Regions from separate parts of the Streptomyces sp. NPDC107654 genome, predicted to be linked through region 1. Evidence: riboswitches for the same ligand, from Rfam matches in the RefSeq annotation. Region 1 holds a riboswitch; each other region holds the start of a gene.
The links. A riboswitch is a leader RNA that binds a small molecule or an ion and turns the genes downstream of it on or off. The one in region 1 is predicted to bind cobalamin.
Positions count from the first base shown of each region.

Region 2: it holds a riboswitch for cobalamin, as region 1 does, so the genes downstream of both, nicT (Nickel transporter NicT) here and metE (5-methyltetrahydropteroyltriglutamate--homocysteine S-methyltransferase) in region 1, are expected to answer to the same signal.
Region 3: it holds a riboswitch for cobalamin, as region 1 does, so the genes downstream of both, ACZ7N4_RS34935 (cobalamin biosynthesis protein) here and metE (5-methyltetrahydropteroyltriglutamate--homocysteine S-methyltransferase) in region 1, are expected to answer to the same signal.

Region 1 covers NZ_JBVKBI010000006.1:294,487-303,833, forward strand. Annotated here, with positions in the region: gene aceA (isocitrate lyase) at 331-1,614, shown strand; gene aceB (malate synthase A) at 1,730-3,322, shown strand; gene ACZ7N4_RS13890 (3-hydroxybutyryl-CoA dehydrogenase) at 3,319-4,188, shown strand; cobalamin riboswitch at 4,382-4,610, shown strand; gene metE (5-methyltetrahydropteroyltriglutamate--homocysteine S-methyltransferase) at 4,779-7,097, shown strand; partial or broken gene ACZ7N4_RS13900 (citrate/2-methylcitrate synthase) at 7,186-7,368, opposite strand; gene ACZ7N4_RS13905 (histidine phosphatase family protein) at 7,487-8,107, shown strand; gene ACZ7N4_RS13910 (hypothetical protein) at 8,086-8,424, opposite strand; gene ACZ7N4_RS13915 (CbtA family protein) at 8,572-9,324, opposite strand; gene ACZ7N4_RS13920 (CbtB domain-containing protein) at 9,346-9,347, opposite strand, start outside.
Region 2 covers NZ_JBVKBI010000007.1:322,927-332,273, forward strand. Annotated here, with positions in the region: gene ACZ7N4_RS15960 (amidohydrolase) at 1-258, opposite strand, end outside; gene ACZ7N4_RS15965 (helix-turn-helix domain-containing protein) at 648-1,991, shown strand; gene ACZ7N4_RS15970 (hypothetical protein) at 1,996-2,787, opposite strand; gene thrS (threonine--tRNA ligase) at 3,149-4,387, shown strand; gene ACZ7N4_RS15980 (nucleoside hydrolase) at 4,419-5,381, shown strand; gene nicT (Nickel transporter NicT) at 5,382-6,452, opposite strand; cobalamin riboswitch at 6,479-6,662, opposite strand; gene ACZ7N4_RS15990 (metalloregulator ArsR/SmtB family transcription factor) at 6,744-7,094, shown strand; gene ACZ7N4_RS15995 (glycoside hydrolase family 13 protein) at 7,175-8,833, shown strand; gene ACZ7N4_RS16000 (DUF4142 domain-containing protein) at 8,934-9,347, opposite strand, start outside.
Region 3 covers NZ_JBVKBI010000031.1:50,773-60,119, forward strand. Annotated here, with positions in the region: gene ACZ7N4_RS34915 (class II aldolase/adducin family protein) at 1-444, opposite strand, end outside; gene ACZ7N4_RS34920 (lysozyme) at 975-1,667, shown strand; gene ACZ7N4_RS34925 (inorganic phosphate transporter) at 1,811-3,064, shown strand; gene ACZ7N4_RS34930 (hypothetical protein) at 3,096-3,323, shown strand; cobalamin riboswitch at 3,453-3,594, shown strand; gene ACZ7N4_RS34935 (cobalamin biosynthesis protein) at 3,705-4,649, shown strand; gene ACZ7N4_RS34940 (cobyric acid synthase) at 4,646-6,154, shown strand; gene cobN (cobaltochelatase subunit CobN) at 6,151-9,347, shown strand, end outside.

The DNA.
Region 1 (9,347 bases):
TGGTGGTAGGAGCATTCGCAGACTTGGCAGAACGCTGCCCGAAGATTCGCAGAAGTTGGCTACTGTCCAAGCTTGATGGCACTGAGTGCCAGTGTCAGAGTCATAGTGCGGCCCGCCGGACCCGGCAGACGCCTCTCGGGACCGGGGCACGATTCACTGCCCTGACGTCGGAGCCCCGGGCATCCGCGACGTCTGCGCCCGGCAGCATTGCTCACCTTCGTCTCCCGGGATGACGGCGGGCCGCATCACAGCGATTCGACACGCAGTGCCACACCCGTCGCAGGACAGGCGGAATTGGCAATCTGCACAAACCGAGAGACGGTGACCGTCATGGCACAAGCGAGGACGCAGACAGCCGAGGAACTGGCCCGACGCTGGGCCACCGACCCCCGGTGGCAGGGCATCGAGCGCACCTACAGCGCCGAGGACGTCGTCCGGCTCTCCGGCAGCGTCCGCGAGGAGCACACCCTGGCCCGGCGCGGCGCCGAACGGCTGTGGCGCCAGTTGCACGAGCAGGACTACATCCATGCCCTCGGCGCGCTCACCGGCGGACAGGCCGTCCAGCAGGTGAAGGCCGGTCTGCAGGCCATCTACCTGTCCGGCTGGCAGGTCGCGGCCGACGCCAACCAGGCCGGCCACACCTACCCCGACCAGAGCCTCTACCCCGCCAACTCCGTGCCGCAGGTGGTGCGTCGGATCAACAACGCGCTGCTGCGCGCCGACCAGATCGCCACCGCCGAGGACGCCGGCGACACCACGGACTGGCTGGCGCCGATCGTCGCCGACGCGGAGGCCGGCTTCGGCGGTCCGCTGAACGCCTTCGAGCTGACCAAGGCGATGATCGCGGCCGGTGCGGCCGGCATCCACTACGAGGACCAGCTCGCCTCGGAGAAGAAGTGCGGCCACCTCGGCGGCAAGGTCCTGGTGCCGACCTCCCAGCACATCCGCACCCTGAACGCGGCCCGCCTCGCCGCCGACACCGCCGACGTGCCCACGGTCATCATCGCCCGCACCGACGCGCTCGCCGCCAACCTGCTCACGACCGACGTCGACGAGCGCGACGCCGAGTTCGTCACCGGCGAGCGCACCGCCGAGGGCTTCTACCGCGTCCGCAACGGCATGGCGCCCGTGATCGCCCGCGGCCTGGCCTACGCCCCGTACGCCGACCTGATCTGGGTCGAGACCGGCACCCCTGACCTGGGCCAGGCCCGCGAGTTCGCCGAGGCGATCCACGCGCAGTACCCGGACCAGATGCTCGCCTACAACTGCTCGCCCTCCTTCAACTGGAAGGCCGCGCTGGACGATGACCAGATCGCCAAGTTCCAGCGGGAGCTGGGCGCGATGGGCTATCGCTTCCAGTTCATCACCCTGGCCGGCTTCCACTCCCTCAACCACGGCATGTTCGACCTCGCCCGTGGCTACGCCGAGCACGGCATGACCGCCTATGTCGACTTGCAGGAGCGGGAGTTCGCCGCGCAGGCGCAGGGCTTCACGGCCGTCAAGCACCAGCGGGAGGTCGGCACCGGCTACTTCGACCTGGTCTCCACCGCCGTCAACCCCGCTTCCTCGACGACCGCGTTGGCCGGTTCCACGGAGGAGGAGCAGTTCCACTAGGCCGGCCCTTCGGGACCTGTCCGGTCTGCCCCGGGTGTCCGGGGGTCGTACGACCGTCCCGGTCCGACCCCCGCATCCCGCACCCGCCCGCCCCGCCCTGCCCGCAGGAGAAGCGATGTCCACCAGCGCCCTGACCCACCACGTCCGCGTTCTCGCACCCGTGGGCGATCGTCACGACGAGATCCTCACGCCCGCCGCCCTGGACTTCCTGGGCCGCCTGGCCGCAGCCTTCGGCACACGCCGGAGCGACCTGATGAGGGAGCGCCGCCGGCAGGTCCTGCGGCTGGCATCGGGCTCCCCGCTCGACTTCCCGATGGTTACCTCCGCCATCCGTGCCGACCGGACCTGGCGCGTCGCGCCACCCGCACCAGGGCTGACCGACCGCCGCGTCGAGATCACCGGCCCGCCGGACCGCCGGATGACGGTCAACGCCCTCAACTCCGGGGCCAAGGTCTGGATGGCCGACTTCGAAGACGCCACCGCACCCACCTGGAACAACGTCATCGACGGCCAGCTCAACCTGCTCGACGCCATCGAGCGCCGCATCGACTTCACCACACCCGGCGGCAAGGAGTACCGGCTCGGCCAACAGCTCGCCACTATCATGGTTCGGCCGCGCGGCTGGCACCTGGACGAGGAACACCTGGAGTACGAAGGCCGCCCCGTGCCCGCCGCACTCGTCGACTTCGGCCTGTACTTCTTCCACTGCGCCCAGCGGCAGATCGACGCCGGGCACGGCCCGTACTTCTACCTGCCCAAGCTGGAGAACCGCTACGAGGCCCGCCTGTGGAACGACATCTTCGTCACCGCCCAGGACCTGCTCGGCATCCCCCGCGGCACCGTCCGCGCCACCGTCCTCATCGAGACGATCACCGCCGCGTTCGAGATGGAGGAGATCCTCTACGAGCTGCGCGAGCACAGCGCCGGCCTCAACGCGGGGCGTTGGGACTACCTGTTCAGCGTGATCAAGACCTTCGGCCACCGCACCGACTTCCTCCTGCCCGACCGCGCCAAGGTCACGATGACCGCCCCCTTCATGCGCGCCTACACCGAACTCCTCGTGCGCACCTGCCACCAGCGCGGCGCCCACGCCATCGGCGGCATGGCAGCACAGGTGCCGGACAAGGACCCGGCCGCCCACGAGGCGGCACTCGCCAAGGTCCGGCTGGACAAGGAACGTGAGGCGGAAGACGGTTTCGACGGCTCCTGGGTCGCCCACCCCGGCCTCGTCCCCGTCTGCCGCGAGGTCTTCGACGACGTCCTCGGCGAACGCCCCCACCAGATCGACCGGACGCGGGACGACGTGGAGGTGACGGCGGCCGACCTGCTGTCCGTGCGGCGCATCAGCGGCCCCCCGACCGCCGAGGGCGTCCGCACGAACATCGCCGTCGCGCTGCGCTACTTCGCCGCCTGGCTGCGCGGCCAGGGCGCCGTCGCCCTGTACGGGCTCATGGAGGACGCGGCCACCGCCGAGATCGCCCGGGTGCAGGTCTGGCAGTGGCTGCGACACCGGGTGATCGACCGGGAGACGGTCCTCGCGCTGCTCGACGACGAGGTCGCCGTGCTCGGGGCCGAGTATCCCTGGGCAGATGTCCAGGAGGTCCGCGCGCTCTTCGAACGGACGGCTCTGGCGGGCGAACTTCCTCTCTTCTTCACCCCTGACGCCTACAGCCGGCACCTTGTGCGCCGGACGGGGGCCGGAGCATGAGCGGGGTCATTCGGCGCGTCGGTGTCGTGGGCGGTGGTCAGATGGGCGCCGGTATCGCCGAGGTGTGCGCACGGGCCGGGCTTGACACCGTGGTGTGCGAGGTGGACGCGGTCGCGGCCCGAGCCGCACGGGACCGGGTGGCGGCCTCGCTGGACCGCGCCGTACGGCGGGGCAAGCTGGAGCAGGCTGCCGCGCAGGACGCCCTCATCCGGCTCGTCTTCACCGGCGATCTGGAGGACCTGGCCGACCGGCAGCTCGTCGTCGAAGCCGTCGTGGAGAACGCGGACGCCAAGACGGAGGTGTTCGCCGCTCTCGACAAGATCATCGAGGACCCTGCCGCCGTTCTCGCCACCAACACGTCCTCCCTCCCGATCATGCGGCTCGGCATGGCCACGAGCCGCGCGGACCGGGTCGTGGGACTGCACTTCTTCAACCCTGTCCCCGTGCTGCCACTGGTGGAGGTGGTGACATCGCTGCATACATCGGCCGACACGACCGCCATCGTCGAGGAGTTCGCGGCCCGCGTCCTCGGAAAGTCCGTCATCCGGTCCCGGGACCGGGCCGGGTTCGTCGTCAACGCGCTGCTCATCCCCTACCTTCTGTCGGCGATCCGCATGGCGGAGTCCGGCTTCGCCACGGCCACCGACATCGACACCGGCATGGAGCTGGGCTGCGCTCACCCGATGGGCCCGCTGAGGCTGGCGGACCTGATCGGCCTGGACACCGTCGCCTCGATCGCCGAGTCGCTGTACGCCGAGTTCCGGGAGCCGCTCTACGCGCCTCCGCCGCTGCTCCAGCGGATGGTGGAGGCGGGACTGCTCGGCAGGAAGACCGGCCGGGGGTTCCACACCTACGACCGGGTCTGAGGGCCTGGTACGACGCGGGGGCTGAGGGGCTCGCGCCGCCGCAGGGGTGAGGGTCCCCGCGCGGCGTGACAGGGGAAGGGCGGGAAGCGCGTGTGCGGCGGGCTTCCCGCCCTGTGGCCTGCCCGGCGCGATGTGGTCCGCCTCACCATCCAGATGATGGACGTCCCGCTCTCTTCCCTGACGGTGACACCGTAGGCTGGCCGGTGCAGCTGGTTCGCCCCGTCCGCCAGGCGGGATGCGTCGTAAGAGGGAACCCGGTGGGAATCCGGGACTGCCCCGCAGCGGTGAGCGGGAACGACCGCCGTCATACGCACTGGGTCCGAGGAGGGCCTGGGAAGCGACGGCCAGTAGGTGTCTCGTACGACTTCGTACGACGAGACGTGCCCGCGAGTCCGAAGACCTGCCAACTGCCCGCGTCCGGACCACCCGTGCGCGGACATCCCGGTGACCTCGAGGGCGGGTCGGCGAACACACCAGGCGGAGGACCGCGCCTTGCCGGCGCCGGCTCGCGTCCGTCCGGTTCCGTCACCCCTTCGCGCTCTCGTCCCGTCCCCGGGATCTCAGGGATTCATCTCGCGAAGGAGATCTCCGTGAACACCAAGCCCGCAGCCGCGGCAGCACGGGCCACCGTGTACGGCTACCCCCGCCAGGGACAGAGCCGGGAACTGAAGAAGGCGATCGAGGGCTACTGGAAGGGCCGCGTCACCGCCGACGCCCTTCGTGCCACCGCCGCCGACCTGCGCCGTACGAACTGGCAGCAGCTCGGCGAGGCCGGCATCGACGAGGTGCCCGCCGGCGACTTCTCGTACTACGACCACGTCCTGGACACCACCGTCATGGTCGGCGCGATCCCCGCACGCCACCGTGAGGCCGTGGACGCCGATCCGCTCGACGGCTACTTCGCCATGGCCCGCGGCACACAGGACGTCGCACCGCTGGAGATGACCAAGTGGTTCGACACCAACTACCACTACCTGGTCCCCGAACTCGGCCCGGACACCGTCTTCGCCGCCGACGCGACCAAGCAGGTCGCCGAGCTGAAGGAGGCCCTGGCCCTGGGCCTCACCGCCCGGCCCGTGCTGGTCGGTCCGGTCACCTACCTCCTGCTGGCCAAGCCCGCACCCGGCGCCCCGAGCGACTTCGAGCCGCTCACCCTGCTGGACCGCCTGCTGCCGGTGTACGCCGAAGTCCTCGCCGACCTGCGGGCCGCGGGCGCTGAGTGGGTCCAGCTGGACGAGCCCGCCCTCGTCCAGGACCGCAACCCGGCCGAACTCAACGCAGTCACCCGTGCCTACCGTGACCTCGGTGCCCTCCCCGACCGGCCCGAGCTTCTCGTAGCGTCCTACTTCGACCGGCTCGGCGAGGCCCTCCCGGTACTCGCCAAAGCCCCGGTCGAGGGCCTGGCCCTGGACTTCACCGGGGCCGCCGCCGCCAACCTGGACGACCTCGCCGCCGTCGGCGGTCTGCCCGGAAAGCGCCTGGTGGCCGGAGTCGTCAACGGCCGCAACATCTGGGTCAACGACCTGGCCAAGTCCCTCTCCACCCTGGGCACCCTGCTCGGACTGGCGGACCGCGTCGACGTGGCCGCCTCCTGCTCCCTGCTGCACGTCCCGCTCGACGCCACCGCGGAACGGGACATCGAGCCGCAGATCCTGCGCTGGCTCGCCTTCGCCCGGCAGAAGACGCGCGAGGTCGTCACCCTCGCCAAGGGCCTCGCCCAGGGCACCGGCACGATCACCGCCGAACTGGCCGCCAACCGTGCCGATCTCGTCTCCCGGGCAGGCTCGCCCATCACCCACGACCCGGCCGTGCGCTCCCGCGCCGCCGCGGTCACCGACGCCGACGCCCGCCGCTCCCAGCCCTACGCCGAACGCTGCGCGGCCCAGCGCGCCCACCTCCGTCTGCCCCTCCTCCCGACCACGACCATCGGGTCCTTCCCGCAGACCGGTGAACTGCGCGTGGCACGCGCCGGCCTGCGCGCCGGCAGCATCGACACGGTCGGCTACGAGGAACGGATCAAGGCGGAGATCGAGGAGGTGATCACCTTCCAGGAGAAGACCGGCCTGGACGTCCTGGTGCACGGCGAGGCCGAGCGCAACGACATGGTCCAGTACTTCGCCGAGCAGTTCACCGGCTACCTCGCCACACAGCACGGCTGGGTCCAGTCCTACGGCACCCGCTACGTCCGCCCGCCGATCCTGGCCGGTGACATCTCCCGCCCCGAGCCGATGACCGTCCGCTGGACGACGTACGCACAGTCGCTCACAGACCGGCCGGTCAAGGGCATGCTCACCGGCCCGGTCACCATGCTCGCCTGGTCCTTCGTCCGTGACGACCAGCCCCTCGCCGACACCGCCCGACAGGTCGCCCTGGCCCTGCGCGACGAAGTCAATGACCTGGAGGCGGGCGGGACGTCGGTGATCCAGGTGGATGAACCCGCACTGCGCGAGACTCTTCCCCTGCGCGCCGCCGACCGGGCTGAGTACCTGGCCTGGGCGACCGAAGCCTTCCGCCTCACCACCAGTGGGGTTCGCCCGGACACTCAGATCCACACTCACATGTGCTACGCCGAGTTCGGCGACATCGTCCAAGCGATCGACGACCTCGACGCCGACGTCATCAGCCTGGAGGCCGCCCGCTCCCACATGCAGGTCGCCCGCGAACTCGCCGCCCACAACTACCCGCGCGAGGCCGGCCCCGGTGTGTACGACATCCACTCGCCTCGCGTGCCGAGCGCCGAGGAGGTGGCGGACCTGCTGCGCACCGGTCTCCAGGCCATCCCCGCCGAACGGCTCTGGGTCAACCCCGACTGCGGTCTGAAGACCCGCGGCTGGCCCGAGACACGCGGCTCCCTGGAGAACCTGGTCGCCGCCGCGCGCACCGTCCGCGCCGAACTGTCTGCCTCGTAACCTGACCGGACACGGAACGGGGCCGGGGCGCCACGAGCGCCTCGGCCCTGCGCTCTCCGCCGGACAGCGCGCCGGCAGCCATGTGTCCCTACTCGGCCGTCGGCACCGCCCGCTGGCCCGGCCCTGCGTACGAGACGAGAGAGCGGATCAAAGCGTTGCGGGCGAGTTGTTCGGTGATGTGGGCGGTCCAGCCGGTGACGCGGCTCATCACGAAGATCAGGGCATCCCGCATGATGGGCACGCGGGAGTCGCCGTGCTTGTAGACGCGGTGGTACCGAGAGGGCCTATTCAGGCCGTCCAGCAGGCCGTGCACACTACGACCGCGACCCGGCAGTCCCGCAAGGCGGTGGGCACCCACGCCCCATGACACCGACAGCAGGAGCAGCCCCGTGACCAGTCGCGTCACCTTCGTCTCACCGGCCACGAGCCCATCACTGCGAACGGCCCGGTTCTACGACGGCGACTCGATCGATGACACCGGCACGGCTCGCGCCCGTGCGGGCGCCGGGTCACTGTCCGTGCCCGCGCGCGTGGTCGTGTCCCCGAGTGCGCGCTGTCGGCAGACGGCGAGCGCCCTCGGCCTCGACGGCGGAGAGACGCCGGAGCTGGCCGGGCTGGACGTGGGCCGCTGGCGAGGCCGCACGCTGGAGGCGGTGGCGGCTGCCGAACCGGAAGCCGTGGCCCACTGGCTCACGGACCCGTGCAGCGCACCGCACGGGGGTGAGTCCGTACAGGTCCTGTGCGAGAGGCTCTCACGGTGGCTGGAGGGAGCGGGGACTTTCGAGGGTCGTGTGCTCGCTGTGGTCGAGCCGGAGGTGGTGCGGGCGGCGATCACACAAGCGTTGGACCTACCCGCCACTGTTTTCTGGCGCCTCGATGTGCCACCGCTCACGGTGACCGAACTCAGCGGCCGAGCCGGGCGCTGGAATCTGCGGCTCGGACGCCCCCTGGCCGTGCCGGACGTCGACTGGGACTCACCTACCGGCGCTCAGGGCTCTGGGGCCCGGTGACGGCGCAGCAGCGCCGCCAACTCGCACCGCAGGCAGGCGCCAGCAGCGTTCGTCCGGGTGGCCGGGCTTTCGGGGCAGGTCGTCGACGATGTGCGGACCTGCCCGCTGCATCCCTCCCCCTGTGCGGCAATCAGTGCCTCCAGGTCGCGGAGCAGTTGTTCGGTGCGTTTGGCCTGCTGGGCGAGGACCCGCACCCGGGCGCTCTGGCCGCCGATCTGCCGTCGGCTGGCTATCAGTTGGTCGTATTCCTCCCGGGTGAGGGCGACCGCCTCGCGGCCACCGAGGGTGATATGGCGCGGCTGGGGGGTTTTGGCCACTCGGTTCCTCCGCTCATCGGCCGGGTGGTCCGCGTAGGGTCGGGCTGCACTACCGAGCCGTACTCACTCTTCCGTCGGACTCGGTGTCCGGAGAACGCCAGAAGGCCCCCGGTTGGTTCCGTAGGGCCCTCTGTTGTCCGGAAGGAATCAGTGCGCGGCCGGAACCGCGCGGCCGCTCGCGGCTGCCGCCGGCTTCGGGTTCAGCAGGCGTTCCGCCAGTTCGCCGAAGAGCAGGCCGAAGCCGGCCCACATCGCGGTCTGGATGGCCAGTGCGGACAGCCGGAACCGCCACAGCAGGGCGGCCGGAAAGTCCTTCGGCACCTCGTTGATGACGGGCAGGAACTCGTAAGCCAGACCGATCACGACGGCGAACGCGGTCACCGCGACCACTGTCGCCCACCAGGTGCCGAGTCTGGGCGCCAAGCGCTTGCCCAGGAGGGTGGCAGCGACCGCGAGGAGGACGCTGAGCAGCATCATCAGGAAGTACAGCGTGGTCCGCTTGCCGATGGTGTCGGGATCGCCGACCGACGGCGGATTCGCCGGGTACTTCAGGAAAGGCACGACATAGACGGCGAGCAGAGCGCAGCCGGACAGCAGCAGCGCGGTCGCCCGCGGGCTGAAGCGGCCCACGCGGCCCAGGGCGAAGCAGTACGCGAGGGCGGCGATGCCGCCGAAGGCGACCCCGTAGACGAGGACGCCGGTGGCCAGGCCTGCGGTGGACTGCAGGGAGCGGGAGACGACTTCCATCTCGTGCTCGTGGGAGTGGGCGTCCTCGAAGGCGATCGCCTTGTCGACGCTCGGCTCACCGAGGAGGTAGGCGACGACGAGGGCGAGCACGCCGGCGGCAAGGCCGGCGAGCATGCCCCGCACGAGGAGGTTTCTTACCGTTACGGATCTCATGGGAGTCGGGCGTCCCTCGCGTC
Region 2 (9,347 bases), on a different contig from region 1:
CAGCGCGTCCATGTCGGCCCGCAGCAGCACCGTCGGCCCGTCCCCGTTGCGCAGCGCGCCGACGACTCCGGTGCCGCCCACGCCCTCGGCGGTGTCGAACCCCGCCCTCCCGAGCAGTTCGGCCAGTTTCCCGGCGGTCCGGTGCTCGCGCAGGGACAGCTCGGGATTCCGGTGCAGATCCCGGTAGAACTCCTCCAGGCCCGGTACGGGCAGGTCGGCGGTCAGCTCCAGCGCGGTGCGGGCGGCAGGTGAGGTCACGGTCGCAGAGTAGGGGGATTTCCGGTCGGCGTGTGCCGTCCGGTACGTGATCCGGTAGGCCGGCGGTTCGCCGCCCCGTACGTCGTCCGGTACGTCGTCCGGCTGGTCAGCGGTGCTGCGCCGGTGCCGCGATCTGCGCGGCCGGGGCGGCCGGGGTCGCTCTCGCCGGGCCGGCGTTGGCCGCTATCAGCAGGGCGGCCGCGGCGATCACCGCGGCCGTTACCGCCCTCCGTGCGGTGGGGCGTGCGTAGGGTGCGGATGTACGTCCGGACACGGCGACCTCGCAACACGACAGCGGCCTGTTAAGCATGCTTAATCCGCCGTTTAACGTAGGGGCTGCCGGAGTCCGACGGCAAGGGGTGCCAGGGGAGCCGGGGGGAGCAGGGGGCATGCGCGAGCGGGACGACCCGGAGGTCATCGGGCGGCGGGTGCAGCGGCTGCGGACGCAGCGGGGTCTCACCCAGCGGCAGCTGGCGGAACCCGCGTACACGCCCGCCTACATCTCCACACTGGAGGCGGGCCGGGCCCGCGCCTCCGACGAGGCGTTACGGCACATCGCGGAGCGGCTCGGCGTGGCCTTCGAGGAGCTGGCCGTGGGCCGCCCCGCCCACCTGGCCACGGATCTGCGGCTGCGGCTCACCGAGGCCCAGCGGGTCCTCGCCGACGGCCGGGCCGAGGAGGCGGCCGCCCAGTACGCCGTGCTGCGCGCGGAGGCGGAGGCGCACGGACTCGGCGGCGAACAGGCGACCGCACTGCTCGGACTCGGCGAATGCGCGCTGGAGACAGGCGAGTTGACGGCGGCCCGCGAGCACTTCGAACAGGCCGAGGAGCGACTGGCCGGAAAGACCCTGCCGGCCCGGGTGCCCGCCATCCGCGGCAGGGCCGTGGCCCACTACCTGGCGGGCGAACTCCGGTACGCCGTCTACCTCCTGGAGTCCACCCTCGACGAACTGAACCGCGGCGGACTGCACGACCCCGACGCGCTGCTGCTGCTCTACGCCAGCGTGATCGGCCCGTACATGGACATGGGCGCGCACGCCCGTGCCGCCCAGGCCGCCGAGTTCGCCCTCGCGCTCGCCCCGCGGGCCGGCGACCCCGCGCTGATCGCCCGGATGCACCGCTCGGTCGCCCGTACCCTGCTCGCCGAGGGCCGGGTCGCCGAGGCCGACGCCTCCCTGGCCAAGGCGGCCGAGCTGTACCGGCAGCTGAGCCTGCGCACCGAGCTGGCCAACTGCCACTGGATGCGCGGCTACGTCAGCGCGCAGAACGGCGAACTCGACCGGGCGGAGACGGAGCTGCGGCAGGCGTACGCCATGCTCTCGGAGAGCCGCGCCGCCCTGTACCGCAGCCAGGCCGCCGTCGAACTCGCCGACGTGCTGCACCGCCGGGGCAGGTCCGAGGAGGCCGCCGGGCTGCTGCGGGGCGTCCTCGGCGACTTCTCCTCCGAGCGCGGCGCCGTCCACGCCGCCGCCGCGCACCGCCTGCTCGGCATCATCGCGGAGGACGCCCGCGACACGGAGGCCGCCGAGGAGCACTACGTCCGCGCCCTCAGCCTCCTGGAACGCGCGGGCGCCGCCGGTGACCTCGCCGACCTGTGCCGCCTCCTCGGCGACCTGCTCCGCCGCACGGGCCGCGTCGAGGCCGCGCTGGACGCCTACCGCACCGGCCTCGGCCACCGCACCGCCCCCGGCACCACGACCCTGGGGCCGGCACCGGCGCAGCCGCCGCTGTGACCCCTCACACCTGGGCCCGCCCCTGCCTGCGGATGTCCGCCAGCCGCAGGGCGCCGATCTGGACGGCGGCCTGGGTGGCGTCGTTCGGGACGTCGCCGAGGCCCGCGTTGGTGAGGGCGAAGGCGTCCTCGCCGACGCGGACGGCGGCCAGGTCCATGGTGAGGAGGTACGCCTCGCCGTCGTCGTTCGTGGTGGCGAGGGTGAGGCGCAGGCCCTGCCGGGCGTCGCCGACCTCCGGCAGCGGGGCCTCCACGACCCGGACGTCCTCCACCAGGCCGGTGTCCGTGGTGGCGGTGAAGCGGGCGCACTGCACGGGGAGGGTGTGCAGCCAGGACAGGACGGCGTCGACGTCGGCGGGGCGGCGGGCGCCGATCTGGTAGCGGAGCTGGGCGTCGGTGTCGGCGTCGTCCAGGCCGACGGCGACGCGGGCCGGGGCGCCGAGGAGTTCGTCGCTGTACAGGGCGTCCAGCAGCCGCTGGCACTCCCCGGCCGTGGTCCGGGCCTTCAGCAGGCCGTCCCGCCAGGTGGCCGCGCCGCGCGTGGGCGTCCAGGGGGCGCCCAGGTCGGTCTCGTTGATCAGCGCCGACTGGGCCTGCTCGTCGCTGAGCGTGGAACCGTCGGCCCGCGCGGACGCCCTGGAGGTCTGGCTCGGCCGGTCGATCGTGGGCAGCGGGTACGGCGCGCTCGCCGGGTGCTTCAGGCCGAGGGCCGCGCAGCCGCCGGCGGCTATGAGGCCGGCGGCGAGGACGGTGAGGAGGACGCCACGGGGGACGCGGGTGCGTATCGCGGGGATCATGGGTGCCTCCTGGGCTGCGTGCGGCCGACGGTGCCTGATCTCACGGCACCACCGGGCCGATCCGCTCACCAGCGCTCCGGGCCGTACGGGTGAGGGGCGCGGAGGAGACCGGTGGCGCCGGGCGGGGCGGTGGAGAGCCGTGGTGCCGGGGGAGGGGGCGGCGGAAAAAGTCCGTGGTGCCGGGGAAGGCGGGCGCGGTAGCGTGCCCGGCATGCAGCGCGCCCACTCGCATCCGTCGAGCACGACGACGCCGGACACCGTCCCGGCGCGCTGACACCTGACCAGCATCGAAGCCCCGGGGCGCACGCCCCGGGGCTTCGTCGTGCACCGGGGCGTCCGCCTCCCGACGGAGGAGGAACGGATGAACGGCAAGGCGGAAGAGCAGGCCGTGGACCACCGGCGGCTCGGGCGGGCCCTCGGGCTCTTCGGCACCGATCCGCTGATGGGCGCCGGGCTGCCCTACTGGCTGCCGGACGGGGCCGTCGTGCGGCACACCCTGGAGGAGTACATCCGGGACGCCGAACGCCGGGCCGGCTACCGGCACGTCTACTCGCCCGCGCTCGGCAAGCGCGAGCTGTACGAGATCTCCGGGCACTGGGACCACTACCGCGACGACATGTACCCGCCGATGCGGCTCGGCGCCGAGGAGGTCGTCCTGCGGCCCAGCCTCTGCCCCCACCACGCCCTGATCTACCGCTCCCGCTCCCGCAGCCACCGCGAACTGCCCCTGCGCATCGCCGAGCTGGGCACCATGCACCGCGCCGAACCGTCCGGCGTGCTCGGCGGCCTGACCCGGGTCCGCGCCGTCCACCTCAACGACGCGCACGTCTTCTGCACCCCGGACCAGGCGGTGGCCGAGGCCCGCGCCGCGCTGGAGCTGATCGCCCGCGCCCACGCCGACCTCGGCATCGAGGCCGTGCGCCACCGGCTCTCGCTGCCCGGCGCGGGCGGCAAGTACGTCGCCGACCCGGAGCTGTGGCGCCGGGCGACCGGGCTGCTGCGGGAGGCCCTCGCGGAGGCCGGGGTGGCCTACGAGGAGGCGGAGGGCGAGGCCGCGTTCTACGGCCCGAAGATCGACGTGCAGATCGCGGACCCGGCGGGCCGCGAGTCCACCCTGTCCACCGTGCAGATCGACTTCCACCAGCCCGCCCGCTTCGACCTGCGCTACATCGGCGCCGACGGCGCGAAGCACCGGCCGGTGATGGTGCACCGCAGCGTCATCGGCAGTGTCGAACGGGTCGTCGCCCACCTGGTGGAGACCCACGCCGGCGCGTTCCCGGCCTGGCTGGCCCCCGTGCAGCTGGTGGTGCTGCCGGTGGCCGAGGAGCAGGTGGAGCCGGCGGCGGCGCTGGTCCGGGAGGCGCTCGCGCTGGGCCTGCGCGCCGAACTCGCCGGGCCGGGAGAGGGGACCCTGGGCGCCAGGGTCCGCGCGGCGCGCCTGGTGCCGTACCAGGCGGTGATCGGGGCCCGGGAGGCCGGCGCCGGGCTGGCCGCCGTACGCCTGCGGGACGGCCGCCGGCCCGGTGCGCTGCCCGGGAGCGAGCTGCTGCGGCGCGTCGCCGAACGGGTGGCGGCACGCGGCACCGCGCTCTGGGCCTGATCTAAGGTCGAGACGACGGAAGGAGCCCGCCGTGACCGGTCAGCCCATCCCCGTGATCATCGACTGCGACACCGGTGTCGACGACGCCCTGGCCCTGCTGTTCGCCGTGCGCCACCCCGGACTCGACCTCAGGGCGGTGACCTGCGTGGCCGGGAACACCGACGTGGACGGCGTGGTCCGCAACACCCTCACCGTGCTGGAGCGGGCGGGCGCCCCCGACATCCCGGTGGCCCGGGGTGCCGAGCGCCCGCTGCTGGAGCCCGCCCGTCACGCCCCCGTGCACGGCGCCGACGGCATGGGCGACCTGGGCCTGCCCGCGCCCGCCCGGACCCCGGTGGACGTCGACGCGGTCACGCTCCTGCACCGCGAGATCCTGGCCTCCCCGCGCCCGGTCACCCTGATCCCGACGGCGCCCCTGACCAACATCGCCCTGCTCCTGCGCACCCACCCGGAGGTGACCCGGAACATCGAGCGGATCGTGTTCATGGGCGGGGCGGTGGAGGTCGGCAACGCCACGCCGGTCGCGGAGTTCAACGTCTGGCACGATCCGGAGGCCGCGGCGATCCTGCTCACGGCCGGGGTGCCGATCACGATGTACGGCCTGGACGTCTTCCGGCAGGTCGTCGTGGACAGCGCCGAGGTGCACCGGCTGCGCGGGAGCGGCGAGCCGGGCACCCGCCTGGCCGGCGAACTCCTCGCCCACCGGCCGGCCCACCAGGGCGAGCCGCCGGAGGCCGAGGAGGCGGGCGGTCTCGGCGACGCCGGCGCGGTGTGCGCGGTCGCCGACCCGCAGGGCATCACCACCCGCCTGCTCCCGGTCGAGGTCTCCCTCGCCCCCGGCCCGACCCGCGGCCAGACCATCGTCGACCGGCGGCCCCGGCTGGGCGAGTCGGAGATCCACGAGGGGGGCCGTGAGACGGCGCTGGTGGACGTCGCGTTGGAGGTCGACGCCGATCGGTACGTGAAGCTGTACCTGGAGACGGTGGAGCGGTAGTCAGTCGGCGGCCGACCAGCGTTCCTCCACGCGGGCCAGCCGCCAGTACGTCAGGGCCGCCGCCCACACCGCCACGAACAGGCCGACGATGAGGTAGCCGACGTTGTCGAGGTCGAGGCCGGCGATCCAGCCGGTCACCGCGTCGTGCAGGGCGAACTTCTCGTGCAGGACGCCGACCAGTTCGATCGTGCCGATGAAGAAGGCGACGGCGATGGACAGGCCGGTGATGGCGAGGTTGTAGAAGACCTTGCGGACGGGGTTGGCGAACGCCCACTGGTAGGCGAAGTTCATGAACGTGCCGTCGAGGGTGTCGAACAGGCTCATCCCGGCGGCGAAGAGGAGGGGCAGGCACAGCACCGCGTACCAGGGCAGGCCGGCCGCCGCGCCGGAGCCCGCCATCACCATCAGCGTGACCTCGGTGGCCGTGTCGAAGCCGAGGCCGAAGAGGAAGCCCAGCGGGTACATCTGGCCGGGGCGGGAGACGGACTTGGTGAGGCGGCCCAGGATCCGGTTCATGAAGCCGCGCGAGTCCAGGTGCTGTTCCAGCTCCTTCTCGTCGTACGCGCCCGCGCGCATCGCCCGGAAGACCTTCAGGATGCCCACCAGGGCGATCAGGTTCAGGGCGGCGATGAGGTAGAGGAACGTGCCGGAGATCGTCGTACCGAGGAAGCCGAGCACCTGGTGGGTGGTGGAGCCCTCGTTCATCACCTTGCCGGCGAGCGAGGTGCCGCCCGCGATCAGCAGGGCCAGCAGGACGACGACGCTGGAGTGGCCGAGCGCGAACCAGAAGCCCACCGACACCGGCCGCTTGCCGTCGGCCATCAGCTTGCGGGTGGTGTTGTCGATCGCCGCTATGTGGTCGGCGTCGAAGGCGTGCCGCATGCCCAGGGTGTAGGCGGTGATGCCGAGACCGACCCCGAAGACGTCGGTGCCGATCCTGTAGTGCCGGGGGGCCACGAGGAGGTACAGGATGCCGAAGGCGACGACGTGCAGGGCGATGATCACCGCCATCAGGCCCGCCGTCCTGACGGTGTCCTCGCGTCGCCAGCGGAAGGTCGTGGCATCGGCCATCGTTCATGCTCCAGCACCTCGTGGATCACTTCATGAGTGCCGTGGCCGGTCTCCTGGCTTACGGGTCGTACGTCCGCCGTCCCTGCCTTCCCGGTCGTACGACCAGTGGCCCGGCGGGTGCCGGACGGGACGGGAACTCCCCGATCACAGTGGCGAGGGCCGCGTCGACCTTGCATCGACTTCCCGAACACCACGGCCCGCCCACCGTAGAGGGGTGCGCGCTTTCCTGCATAGCTGCGCACCCGCGCAGGTATGCAAGATCACAAAAGTGCGCCTGCGAGGATGGGGGGCATGCATCTCGTGCCTGCCGACCGAGCCGACCGTCGCACCATCGACGGTCACCGGGTGTGCGAGGCGATCGCCGCCATCGGCGACGCGGGGCTCCTGCGCACCTGGGCCGACCGTTTCTCCCTGCTGGCCGACGCCAACCGGCTCGCGCTGCTGCTCGCCCTGCACCGCACCGGGCCGCTCGCCGTGTCGGACCTCGCGGTCGCCACGGGCATGAACGACCCGGCCGTCTCCCAGGCCCTGCGGCTGCTGCGGGCGGCCGGGGTCGTGGCCGGGGAGAAGGAGGGGCGCGTGGTGCGGTACCGGGTGGTGGACGTGGAGGTACAGGGCCTGTTGGAGCACTGCACGGTCTGACCGCCCACGAAAAGGTTCCCTTTCCGGGCAATGTGGACAGATACAGATTCCGTACTGTCGTCCGTCCCATGGGAGCCCGTATGGCAGACCGCTCGCCGGACCTCTCGCCCAGGAACCCCGACTGGTGGCGCCAGGCCGTCATCTACCAGGTGTACCCGCGCAGTTTCGCCGACGCCGACGGAGACGGCCTCGGTGACCTCCGGGGTGTCACCCGGCGTCTGGACCACCTCGCCACGCTCGGCGTGGACGCCCTGTGGCTGAGCCCCTTCTACCCCTCCGAACTCGCCGACGGCGGCTACGACGTCATCGACCCGCGCGGCGTCGACGAGCGCCTCGGCACCCTGGACGACTTCGACGCCCTGGTCGCCGAGGCGCACCGGCTCGGCCTCAAGGTCGTCGTGGACATCGTCCCCAACCACACCTCCCACCTGCACCCCTGGTTCGAGGAGGCGCTGCGCGCCGGACCCGGCTCCGCCGCCCGGGAGCGGTACGTCTTCCGGCCCGGGCGGGGCGCGCACGGGGAGCTGCCGCCCACCGACTGGCAGTCGGTGTTCGGCGGCAGCGCCTGGCGGCGGGTGCCCGACGGGGACTGGTACCTCCACCTCTTCGCCCCCGAACAGCCCGACCTCAACTGGGACAACGAGGAGGTCCGCGCCGACTTCCGCACCACCCTGCGGTTCTGGTCCGACCGGGGCGTGGACGGCTTCCGCGTGGACGTCGCCCACGGTCTGGCCAAAGACCTCACCGAGCCACTGCGGGACGTCGGCGGCCTCGGTGCGACCGGCGAGGAGGCGCTGCCGCTGGTGCCGCCGGGCAGCCACCCGTACTGGGACCGGGACGAGGTCCACGAGATCTACCGGGACTGGCGCAAGATCTTCGACGCGTACAGCCCGCCGCGCATGGCCGTCGCCGAGGCCTGGGTGCCGGGCGACCGCCGCGCCCTGTACGCCCGCCCCGACGAACTCGGCCAGGCGTTCAACTTCGAGTACCTGGAGGCCCGCTGGGACGCCGGGGAGCTGCGGGACGTCATCGCCGCCTCGCTGGCCACGGCCCGGGCCGCCGGGGCCTCCGCGACCTGGGTGCTGTCCAACCACGACGTCGTACGCCACGCCTCCCGGCTGATGCTGCCGCCGGACACCGACCCGGCCGCCTGGCTGCTCGCCGACGGTGCCGCGCCCGCGGTCGACGCGGCGGCCGGGCTGCGCCGGGCCCGGGCGGCGACCCTGCTGATGCTGGCGCTGCCCGGCTCGGCCTACCTCTACCAGGGCGAGGAACTCGGCCTGCCGGAGGTCGCCGATCTGCCCTTCGAGGTGCTCCAGGACCCGATCTGGGAGCAGACCGGCCATGTCCGCAAGGGCCGCGACGGCTGCCGGGTGCCGCTGCCGTGGACGACGACCGGGCCCAGTTACGGCTTCGGGCCCGGGGCCTCCTGGCTGCCGCAGCCCGCGTCCTTCGCGGCGTACGCCGTCGACGCGCAGACCGGGACCGAGGGTTCCACGCTGGAGCTGTACCGCACGGCCCTGCGGCTGCGCCGCAAGCTGCTCGCGGGCGAGACCCTGACCTGGACCCCGGACGCGCCGGCCGGTGTGCTGGACTTCAGCCGCTCCGACGGCTGGCGCAGCGTCACCAACCTGGCCGCCGAGCCGGTACCGCTGCCGCCGGGCGAGATCCTGCTCAGCAGCACCCCGCTGCCGGAGGGGAGCGCGCTGCCGCCGGACACCACGGTGTGGCTGGCCTAGGGCCTCTCGTCCGGAACGTGCCGGGGTCGCGGGGTCCGGCACGCACGTCTGCGGCGTTGTCGCCGGTTGCCGACTCCCCCACGCGCGACGTCGCGAGGCCCTAACCGGCCGAAGGGCTGGGGCCGGGGGCGGTGCCGCCGCCGGGGAGGCCGCTCAGGTCCAGCGGGGTGGACGTGGCGGTCGGCGGCGGGGTGAGCACCACCTCCGGCTGGCCCGCCGGCGGGGCCGGCGGGGTCAGGTCGGAGGAGGGCAGCTTCGGCGGGGTGGTCTGGTTGAAGATGGTCTGGTCGAAGTCGACCAGACCGGTCTTCTCCATCACCGTGATGTGGTCCAGAACCGTGTCGTTGGCCTGGTCGGCGAGAGCGCGGACCAGCGAGTTCTTCGTGGTGGAACGGATCTTCGCGATGGTGTTGAAGATCGAGCCGTGCGTCATCCGCAGGATGTTGGCGAAGTCGGTGTCGAACTGCTTGCCGCTCTCGCCCTTCAACTGGTTCACGAAGCCCTCCTGTTGCGG
Region 3 (9,347 bases), on a different contig from region 1:
GGCGAGTTCGTCGGTGCCGTAGGTGGCGTAGGGGGCGACCCGTACGGGACCGCCGAGGGCGCCGGTCATGTAGTGGACCGGGGGCAGCTCGGGCACGAGCGTGGAGACCGCGGTCGCGTGCACGGCGTGGGTGTGGACGACGGCCCGGGCGTCGGTGGTGCGGTAGACGGCGAGGTGCATGGGCAGCTCGCTGGTCGGTACGAGCGTGCCGAGCACCTGGCGTCCGGTGAGGTCGACGCCGGTGATGTCGGCGGGGGTGAGCCGGTCGTAGGGGACGCCGGAGGGGGTGACCAGCACCAGGTCCCCGATGCGGGCGGAGACGTTGCCGGAGGTGCCGACGACCAGTCCGTCGGCGACGCTGCGGCGGGCCGTAGCGACCAGTTCCGCCCAGAGCCGTACCTCGTCCTGGTGCCCGTCGTCGGTGTGCAGAATCGGTTCAGCCATGCGGTGATCCTGCCAGCCGGGGGGTGCGCGGAGCGGGCGGGGCGGCGGCTTCCGCCCGGAGACCGTGCGGCCGAACGGGCGCATTTTATGACAGACCACCCGGAACCGCATCAAATCGTCGCCCATTCGGTGATCGCCGGGTTTTTCAATGGTCCCTCCTGCCCATTGGACGACCGCCGCCGCCCGCGGGAGGCAGGCCGTCCGCCGCCCCGGGGAGACGCATGGCCCGTGAACGCACCCTCGCCCGCCGCCGCGCCGCGGTTCTCACCGCGGCCACGGCGGTCCTCGCCCTCGCCGGCCCCGCACCCGCCGGGGCCGCATCCGCGGGGGAGGCGCCGACCGGTCCGGCCGGACCACCGGCGTCGGCCTCGACGGACTCGCCGCGGCCGGCCGGGTCCCTGCGGACGGCCGGCGGCGCACCGAAGGCGGCCGGGCAGGCCGAGGCCGGCACATCCCCGCCGGCCGCCGTTTCCGCGCGGACAGCCGGGATCTCGCCGGCCACCGCCACCGGTTCCGCGTGGACAGCCGGGATCTGGCAGGAGCCCGCGGCCCCGGACGCCGCCGGGATGCCGAGGGCCGGTGCCGGGCTGCCCCGGGGGCATGACGTGTCGTCGCACCAGAAGCGGATCGACTGGGCCGCCGCCCGGGCCAGGGGCGCCCGGTTCGCGTACATCAAGGCGACCGAGTCCACGGCCTACCGCAACCCCTACTTCTCGGGGCAGTACACCGGCGCCCGCAAGGCCGGCCTGATCCGGGGCGCGTACCACTTCGCGCTGCCGGACCGGTCCTCCGGGGCCCGGCAGGCCGCCTACTTCGTACGGCACGGCGGGGACTGGCGGGCGGACGGCTGGACGCTGCCGCCCGCGCTGGACATCGAGTACAACCCGTACGACGCGCGGCACAAGTGCTACGGGCTGGACAGGAAACGGATGGTCCGCTGGATCCGGTCGTTCAGCGACGAGATCAAGCGGGAGACCGGCCGCCGGCCGCTGATCTACACCACGACCCAGTGGTGGAGGCTGTGCACCGGCAACAGTCGCGCCTTCTCCTCCTCGCACGCCCTGTGGATCGCCCGTCACGGCACCTCGCGACCGGGCGCCCTGCCCGGCGGCTGGCGGTACTGGACGTTCTGGCAGTACGGCACCAAGGGCCGGCTGCCGGGTGACCAGAATCTCTTCAACGGCTCCCTGAGCAGGCTGCGGGTCCTGGCCCGCGGCCGCTAGCCAAGGGGCGCTTGGGCCGGGAGAGGGGAGCGGAGCCTCGTACGCGCGTGACGGACATCCTCACGCCCGTCTCAGTTCATCTTCCGTTCACCCAGGTTGCCTACGTTCGACCCGCCAATGACCTCGAACGATTGCCTGGGTAAATGGAAAGCTTCTCGCTGATCCTCGCGATAGTGGTGGCAACCGCTCTCGCGTTCGATTTCACGAACGGTTTCCACGACACCGCGAACGCGATGGCCACCACCATCTCCACAGGCGCCCTGAAGCCGAAGATCGCGGTCGCCATGTCCGCCGTCCTCAATCTCGTGGGCGCCTTCCTCTCCGTGGAGGTCGCGAACACGATCTCCAAGGGTCTCGTCGACGAGACCGGCATCCGTCCCGAGGTCATCTTCGCCGCCCTGGTCGGCGCGATCCTCTGGAACCTGCTGACCTGGCTCGTGGGCCTGCCGTCCAGCTCCTCGCACGCCCTGATGGGCGGCCTGGTCGGCGCCACCGTCGCCTCCGCCGGCTTCGGCGCCGTCCACGGTGACGTCCTCGTCACCAAGGTGCTGCTCCCGGCCGTCGCCGCGCCGATCGTGGCGGGCCTCGCCTCGCTGCTGGCCACCCGGTTCTCCTACGGCATCGGCGGCACCGCCGACGGCGAGGCCACCCGCAAGGGCTACCGCGCCGGCCAGATCGCCTCCGCCGGCCTGGTCTCCCTCGCGCACGGCACCAACGACGCCCAGAAGACGATGGGCATCATCACCCTCGCCCTCGTCGCGGGCGGCTCGATCGCCCCCGGCTCCAACCCTCCCACCTGGGTGATCCTCTCCGCCGGCCTGGCCATCGCGCTCGGCACCTACATCGGCGGCTGGCGCATCATCCGCACCATGGGCAAGGGCCTGACCGACCTGGAGCCGCGCCAGGGCTTCGCCGCCCAGACCAGCGCCGCGACCGCCATCCTGGCCTCCTCCCACCTCGGCTTCTCCCTCTCCACCACCCACGTCGTCTCCGGCTCGGTGATGGGCGCGGGCCTGGGCCGCAAGGGCGGTGTGGTCCGCTGGTCCACCGCGACCCGCATGTTCGTCGCCTGGGCGCTCACCCTCCCGGCCGCCGCGCTGGTCGGCGCGGGCGCCGAGGCCGTCACCGACCTGGGTGACTGGGGCACCGCCGTGGTCGCCGTCTTCCTGGTCGCCGCGTCCGCCGCGATCTGGAAGATCTCCCGCCGCGAGGTCGTCGACCACACCAACGTGGTCGAGGAGACCGAGGAGCCCGCCGGTGTGGTCACGACCGCCATCGCCGCCGTGATCCCGCCGCCCACCGGCACGGTCGCCGCCGATGTGGACCTCACGTTCCCGCAGCAGGCCACCGCCCCCGCCGAACCGGCTCCGGCCGCCCCGCCGGCCGCCGCGGTCTGACCCCGAGCACCCGGTTAGCGAAGGAAGCACTATGAAGATCGACTGGGCAGCCCTGGGCTCCGTGTTCGGCGTCAGCCTCGTGGTCACCGTGGGCCTGGTGACCCTGTTCACGCTCGGCATCGCGGGCCTGAACCGGCGCGAGAAGGCCACGGCCCAGGGGGACTCCGCCGCCCTCGCCGTCACCGGCGCCTACCTGTGCTTCGCGGCCTGCGCGGCGGCGGTGGCGTACGGCATCAACCTGATCGTGGCCAAGGCCTGACCACACCACCGAAAGGCTCCCCGCGCACGCCGTGCGGGGAGCCTCTGCCGTACCCCGGCAGACCCCGCGCGCCCCGCGGTGTGGGGATCAGCACACTGTCCCCACGCAGGTCAAAGGCAAGTTGACGGCCCTTCCGGGCGCGTGGTGGACTGCCCAGGCCATCAACGGCGGCAGGAGAGGAAGCCGGTGCGAATCCGGCGCGGTCCCGCCACTGTCACCGGGGAAGAACTTCCCGGGAGCCAGGAACTCTCACCGCCGATGCACGTCGAACCAGGGCGCGGACACCCTGAGTGAGGACACATATCGCCATGCTCGGCTGCCGATCGAGGACCAGCACCAGGGCTGTCAGGCCCGTTCCTGTGCCCACGGCCGGCTGAGCCGATGGGTGCCGATCGCACATACGCGTACGGCGCCGCCGCCGGCGTCCTCGGTGACCTGCTCCTCGGCGATCCCCGTCGCGGGCATCCGGTCGCCGTGTTCGGCCGGGCGGCCGGGGCCGTGGAAGGCGCCTTGTGGCACGACCACCGCGGCTGGGGCGCCCTGCACACCACCGTGTGCGCCGGTGGCGCCGTCGCGCTCGGCGCACTCGCCGCACGCGCTGTACGCCCCTCCCCCACCGCCTCCGTCGCGCTGACCGCCGCCGCCACCTGGGCCGTCGTCGGCGGCACCTCGCTCGCCCGCGAGGCCCGCGCCATCGGACGCGCCCTGGAGGCCGGGGACATCGAGACCGCCCGGGCGCGGCTGCCCCACCTGTGCGGCCGGGACCCGCAGGCGCTGGACGCCGACGGTGTCGCCCGGGCCGTGGTCGAGTCGGTCGCCGAGAACACCTCGGACGCCGTCGTCGGCGCCCTCGTCTGGGGTGCCGTGGCGGGGGTCCCGGGGCTCCTCGGGTTCCGGGCGGTCAACACCCTGGACGCGATGGTGGGTCACAAGTCCCCCCGTCTGCGGCGCTTCGGCTGGGCCTCCGCCCGCCTCGACGACGTCGCCGGCTGGCCGGGTGCCCGGCTGACCGCCGTGCTCGCCGCCGCGGCCGGACCCGATCCGCTGGGTGCCCTGCGTGCCTGGAAGGCCGACGCGCGCCGGCACCCCAGCCCCAACGCCGGTCCCGTGGAGGCCTCCTTCGCGGGTGCCCTCGGCGTACGCCTGGGCGGGACGCTCTCCTACGGCGGCCGGGTCGAGCACCGGCCCGTCCTCAACGGAGCCGCCGGGCGGCCCGTCCGGGTCACCGACATCGACCGGGCCGTACGGCTCTCCCGCCGCGTCGGCCTGCTCGCCCTCGCCGGCACGCTCACCGCACGCCGGCTGCTGAAAGGACGCGGGAAGTGAACGGTGGTCTCCTCGTCGCCGGCACCACCTCCGACGCCGGCAAGAGCGTCGTGACGGCCGGCATCTGCCGCTGGCTGGTACGCCAGGGGGTGAAGGTCGCGCCGTTCAAGGCGCAGAACATGTCGCTGAACTCGTTCGTCACGCGCGAGGGCGCCGAGATCGGGCGGGCGCAGGCGATGCAGGCGCAGGCCTGCCGGGTCGAGCCGACCGCGCTGATGAACCCGGTGCTGCTCAAGCCCGGCGGCGAGCAGAGCAGTCAGGTGGTGCTGCTCGGCAAGCCGGTGGGCGAGCTGAGCGCACGCGGGTACCACGGCGGGCGCCAACAACGGCTGCTGGGCACGGTGCTGGACTGCCTGGCCGAGTTGCGGGGCACGTATGACGCGGTGATCTGTGAGGGGGCGGGCAGTCCGGCCGAGATCAACCTCCGGCGGACGGACATCGTCAACATGGGCATCGCACGCAACGCGCGGCTGCCCGTGCTCGTCGTCGGCGACATCGACCGCGGGGGCGTCTTCGCGTCCTTCTTCGGCACCGTCGCCCTGCTCTCACCGGAGGACCAGGAGCTGGTCGCCGGGTTCCTGGTGAACAAGTTCCGGGGCGATGTCGGCCTGCTGGAGCCCGGGCTGGACATGCTCCGGGACCTGACGGGGCGGCGGACGTACGGTGTGCTGCCCTTCCGGCACGGGCTCGGCATCGACGAGGAGGACGGGCTGCGCGTGTCGCTGCGGGGCACCGTACGGGAGTCCACCGTCACGCCCCCGGTCGGCGAGGACGTGCTGCGGGTCGCCGTGTGCGCGATCCCGCTGATGTCCAACTTCACCGACGTGGACGCCCTGGCCGCCGAACCGGGCGTCGTGGTGCGGTTCGTGGACCGGCCGGAGGAGCTGGCGGACGCCGACCTCGTGGTGGTCCCGGGCACGCGCGGGACCGTACGGGCGCTGGAGTGGCTGCGGGAGCGCGGACTCGCCGACGCGCTGGTACGGCGGGCCGCCGAACAGCGTCCCGTCCTGGGGGTCTGCGGCGGCTTCCAGATCCTCGGCGAGCACATCGAGGACGAGGTCGAGTCCCGCGCCGGAGCCGTCCCGGGTCTCGGCGTGCTGCCCGTCCGGGTGCGCTTCGCCCGCGAGAAGACCCTCACCCGGCCCCGTGGCGAGGCCCTCGGCGAGCGGGTCGACGGCTACGAGATCCACCACGGCGTGGCCACCGTCGAGGGCGGCGAGCCCTTCCTCGACGGCTGCCGGGTCGGCCAGACCTGGGGCACGCACTGGCACGGCTCGCTGGAGTCGGACGGCTTCCGCCGGGCCTTCCTGCGCGAGGTGGCCGCCGCCGCGGGCCGCCGCTTCGTGCCCGCGCCGGACACCTCCTTCGCCGCGCTGCGCGAGGAGCAGCTCGACCGGCTCGGCGACCTCATCGAACAGCACGCGGACACGGACGCGCTGTGGCGGCTCATCGAGTCGGGCGCGCCGCAAGGACTGCCTTTCATTCCACCGGGAGCGCCCGCATGAGCACAGTGTTGTTGTTGTCGACCGCCGACACGGATCTGCTGGCGGCCCGGGCCTCCGGCGCCGGCTACCGCATCGGCAACCCCACCCGGGTCGACGTCGCCGGGGAGCTGCCGGGCCTGATCGAGGGCGCGGACCTGGCCGTCGTCCGGCTGCTGGGCGGCAAGCGGGCCTGGGAGGACGGGCTGGCCGCGCTGAAGGCGTCCGGCATCCCGACCGTGCTGCTGGGCGGTGAGACCGTGCCGGACGCCGAGCTGATGGCGGAGTCGTCGGTGCCGGCCGGTGTGGTCGCGGAGGCGCTGAAGTACCTGGTCGAGGGCGGCCCCGCGAACCTGCAGGAGCTGTCCCGGTTCCTGTCGGACACCGTGCTGCTGACCGGAGAGGGCTTCGAGGAGCCGCGGAAGATGCCGGAGTTCGGCGTCCACGGCGACCGTACCGTCGTCGACGGCCGGCCGACCGTGGGCGTGCTGTTCTACCGGGCGCACGAACTGAGCGGCAACACCGCCTTCGTGGACACCCTGTGCGAGGCGATCGAGGCGCAGGGCGCCAACGCCCTCGCCGTGTACTGCGGTTCGCTGCGCGGCGCGGACCCCGGGCTGTACGAGCTGCTGGGCCGTGCCGACGCGCTGGTGGCCACCGTGCTCGCGGCCGGCGGCACGCACGCCTCGCAGGCATCGGCGGGCGGCGACGAGGAGTCCTGGGACATCGGCGCGCTCGCCGACCTGAACGTCCCCGTGCTGCAAGGCCTCTGCCTCACCTCCTCGCGGGCCGCGTGGGAGGAGTCCGACGCGGCGCTGTCCCCGATGGACGCGGCGATGCAGGTGGCGATCCCGGAGTTCGACGGCCGGCTGATCACCGTGCCGTTCTCCTTCAAGGAGCAGGGACCCGACGAGGTGCCGGTGTACGTCGCCGACCCCGAGCGGGCCGCCCGCGTGGCCGGGATCGCCGTCAGGCACGCCCGGCTGCGGCACAAGCCGAACGCCGAGAAGAAGGTCGCCCTGGTCTTCACCGCGTATCCGACCAAGCACTCCCGGGTCGGCAACGCGGTCGGTCTGGACACGCCCGCGTCGGCGGTACGGGTGCTGGACGCGCTGCGGGAGGCCGGGTACGGGCTCACCGAGTACCCGTCCGGCGGGGACGAGCTGATCCACCGCCTCATCGCGGCCGGCGGCCACGACGTCGAGTGGCTGACCGAGGAGCAGCTGGCCGCGGCGCCCGCGCGGGTGCCGCTGGCCGACTACCGGGCGTGGTTCGAGAGGCTCGACCCCGGGTTGCGGGACGCGATGACCGAGGCGTGGGGCGAGCCGCCGGGCAGCCTCTACGTGGACGGCGACGACATCGTGCTGGCCAGCCTCCGGTTCGGGAACGTCGTCGTCATGATCCAGCCGCCGCGCGGCTTCGGCGAGAACCCGATCGCGATCTACCACGACCCGGACATGCCGCCGTCGCACCACTACATGGCGGCGTACCGGTGGCTGGACAACTCCTTCGGCGCGGACGCGATCGTGCACATGGGCAAGCACGGCACGATGGAGTGGCTGCCGGGCAAGGGCCTCGGCCTGTCGGGCGGGTGCGCCCCGGACGCCGTACTCGGCGACCTGCCGCTCGTCTACCCGTTCATCGTCAACGACCCCGGCGAGGGCACCCAGGCCAAGCGGCGCGGGCACGCCACGGTGGTCGACCACCTGGTGCCGCCGATGGCGCGTGCCGACACCTACGGTGACCTGGCCAAGCTGGAGCAGCTGCTGGACGAGTACGCGCTCGTCTCCGACCTGGACCCGGCGAAGGCCCCGGCCGTCCGCGCCCAGATCTGGACGCTGGTGAAGGCGGCGGAGCTGCACCACGACCTGCACGTGGACGAGCAGCCGGACGACGACGCGTTCGACGAGTTCGTCATGCACATCGACGGCTATCTGTGCGAGATCAAGGACGTGCAGATCCGCGACGGGCTCCACATCCTCGGCGGCGGGCCGGCCGGCGAACCACGGGTGAACCTGGTGCTGGCCGTGCTGCGCGCCTCGCAGGTGTGGGGCGGGCGGGCGAACGCGCTGCCCGGTCTGCGGGCTTCGCTGGCGGCCCACTTCGGGATGGTGGAGAAGGAGCTGCTGGCCGAGCCGGGTGCCCCGGTGAAGGTGCCGGTGGAGCTGACGGACCTGGTCGAGGGCCCCGCGCGGACCGCGTCCGACGCGATCGACCTGCTGGAGCGGCTGTGCCGGCGGATCGTGGAGGAGATGGAGGCGCGGGCGTGGGACCGCGCGGTCGTCCCGGCGGTCCTGCGGGGCGCGCTCGGCGCGGAACTCCCCGAGGCGGTCGCCGTGCTGGAGTTCGCGTGCGAGGAGGTCGTACCGCGGCTGGCGCGGACCACGGACGAGATCGGGCACATCCTGCGGGCGCTGGACGGCGGCTACGTCCCGGCGGGCCCGTCGGGTTCCCCGACCCGCGGCCTGGTCAACGTCCTCCCGACGGGCCGGAACTTCTACTCGGTCGACCCCAAGGCCATTCCGTCCCGGCTGAGCTGGGAGGTCGGCCAGTCGCTGGCGGACTCCCTGGTCGCACGCTACCTCCAGGACACCGGGGCGTACCCGAAGTCCGTGGGCCTGACGGTCTGGGGCACGTCCGCGATGCGCACCCAGGGCGACGACATCGCCGAGATCCTCGCGCTGCTGGGCTGCCGCCCGGTGTGGGACGAGGCCTCGCGGCGGGTGACGGGCTTCGAGGTGGTTCCCCTGGCGGAGCTGGGGCGCCCGCGCATCGACGTCACGGTCCGCATCTCCGGCTTCTTCCGGGACGCGTTCCCGCATGTGGTCGGGCTGATCGACGACGCGGTACGGGCGGTGGCGGAGCTGGACGAGCCGGCCGAGTCCAACTACGTGCGGGCGCACGTGGACGAGGACGCGGCCGAGCACGGTGACCGGCGGCGCGCGACGGCCCGCGTCTTCGGCTCGAAGCCGGGGGCGTACGGCGCGGGTCTGCTGCCGCTGATCGACGCCCGGAACTGGCGCAGCGACGCCGACCTGGCCGAGGTGTACGCCGTCTGGGGCGGCTACGCCTACGGGCGCGGGCTCGACGGGCGGGCGGCGCGCGGGGACATGGAGACCGCGTTCAAGCGGATCGCGGTGGCGGCGAAGAACGTCGACACGCGGGAGCACGACCTGGTCGACGCCGACGACTACTTCCAGTACCACGGCGGCATGGT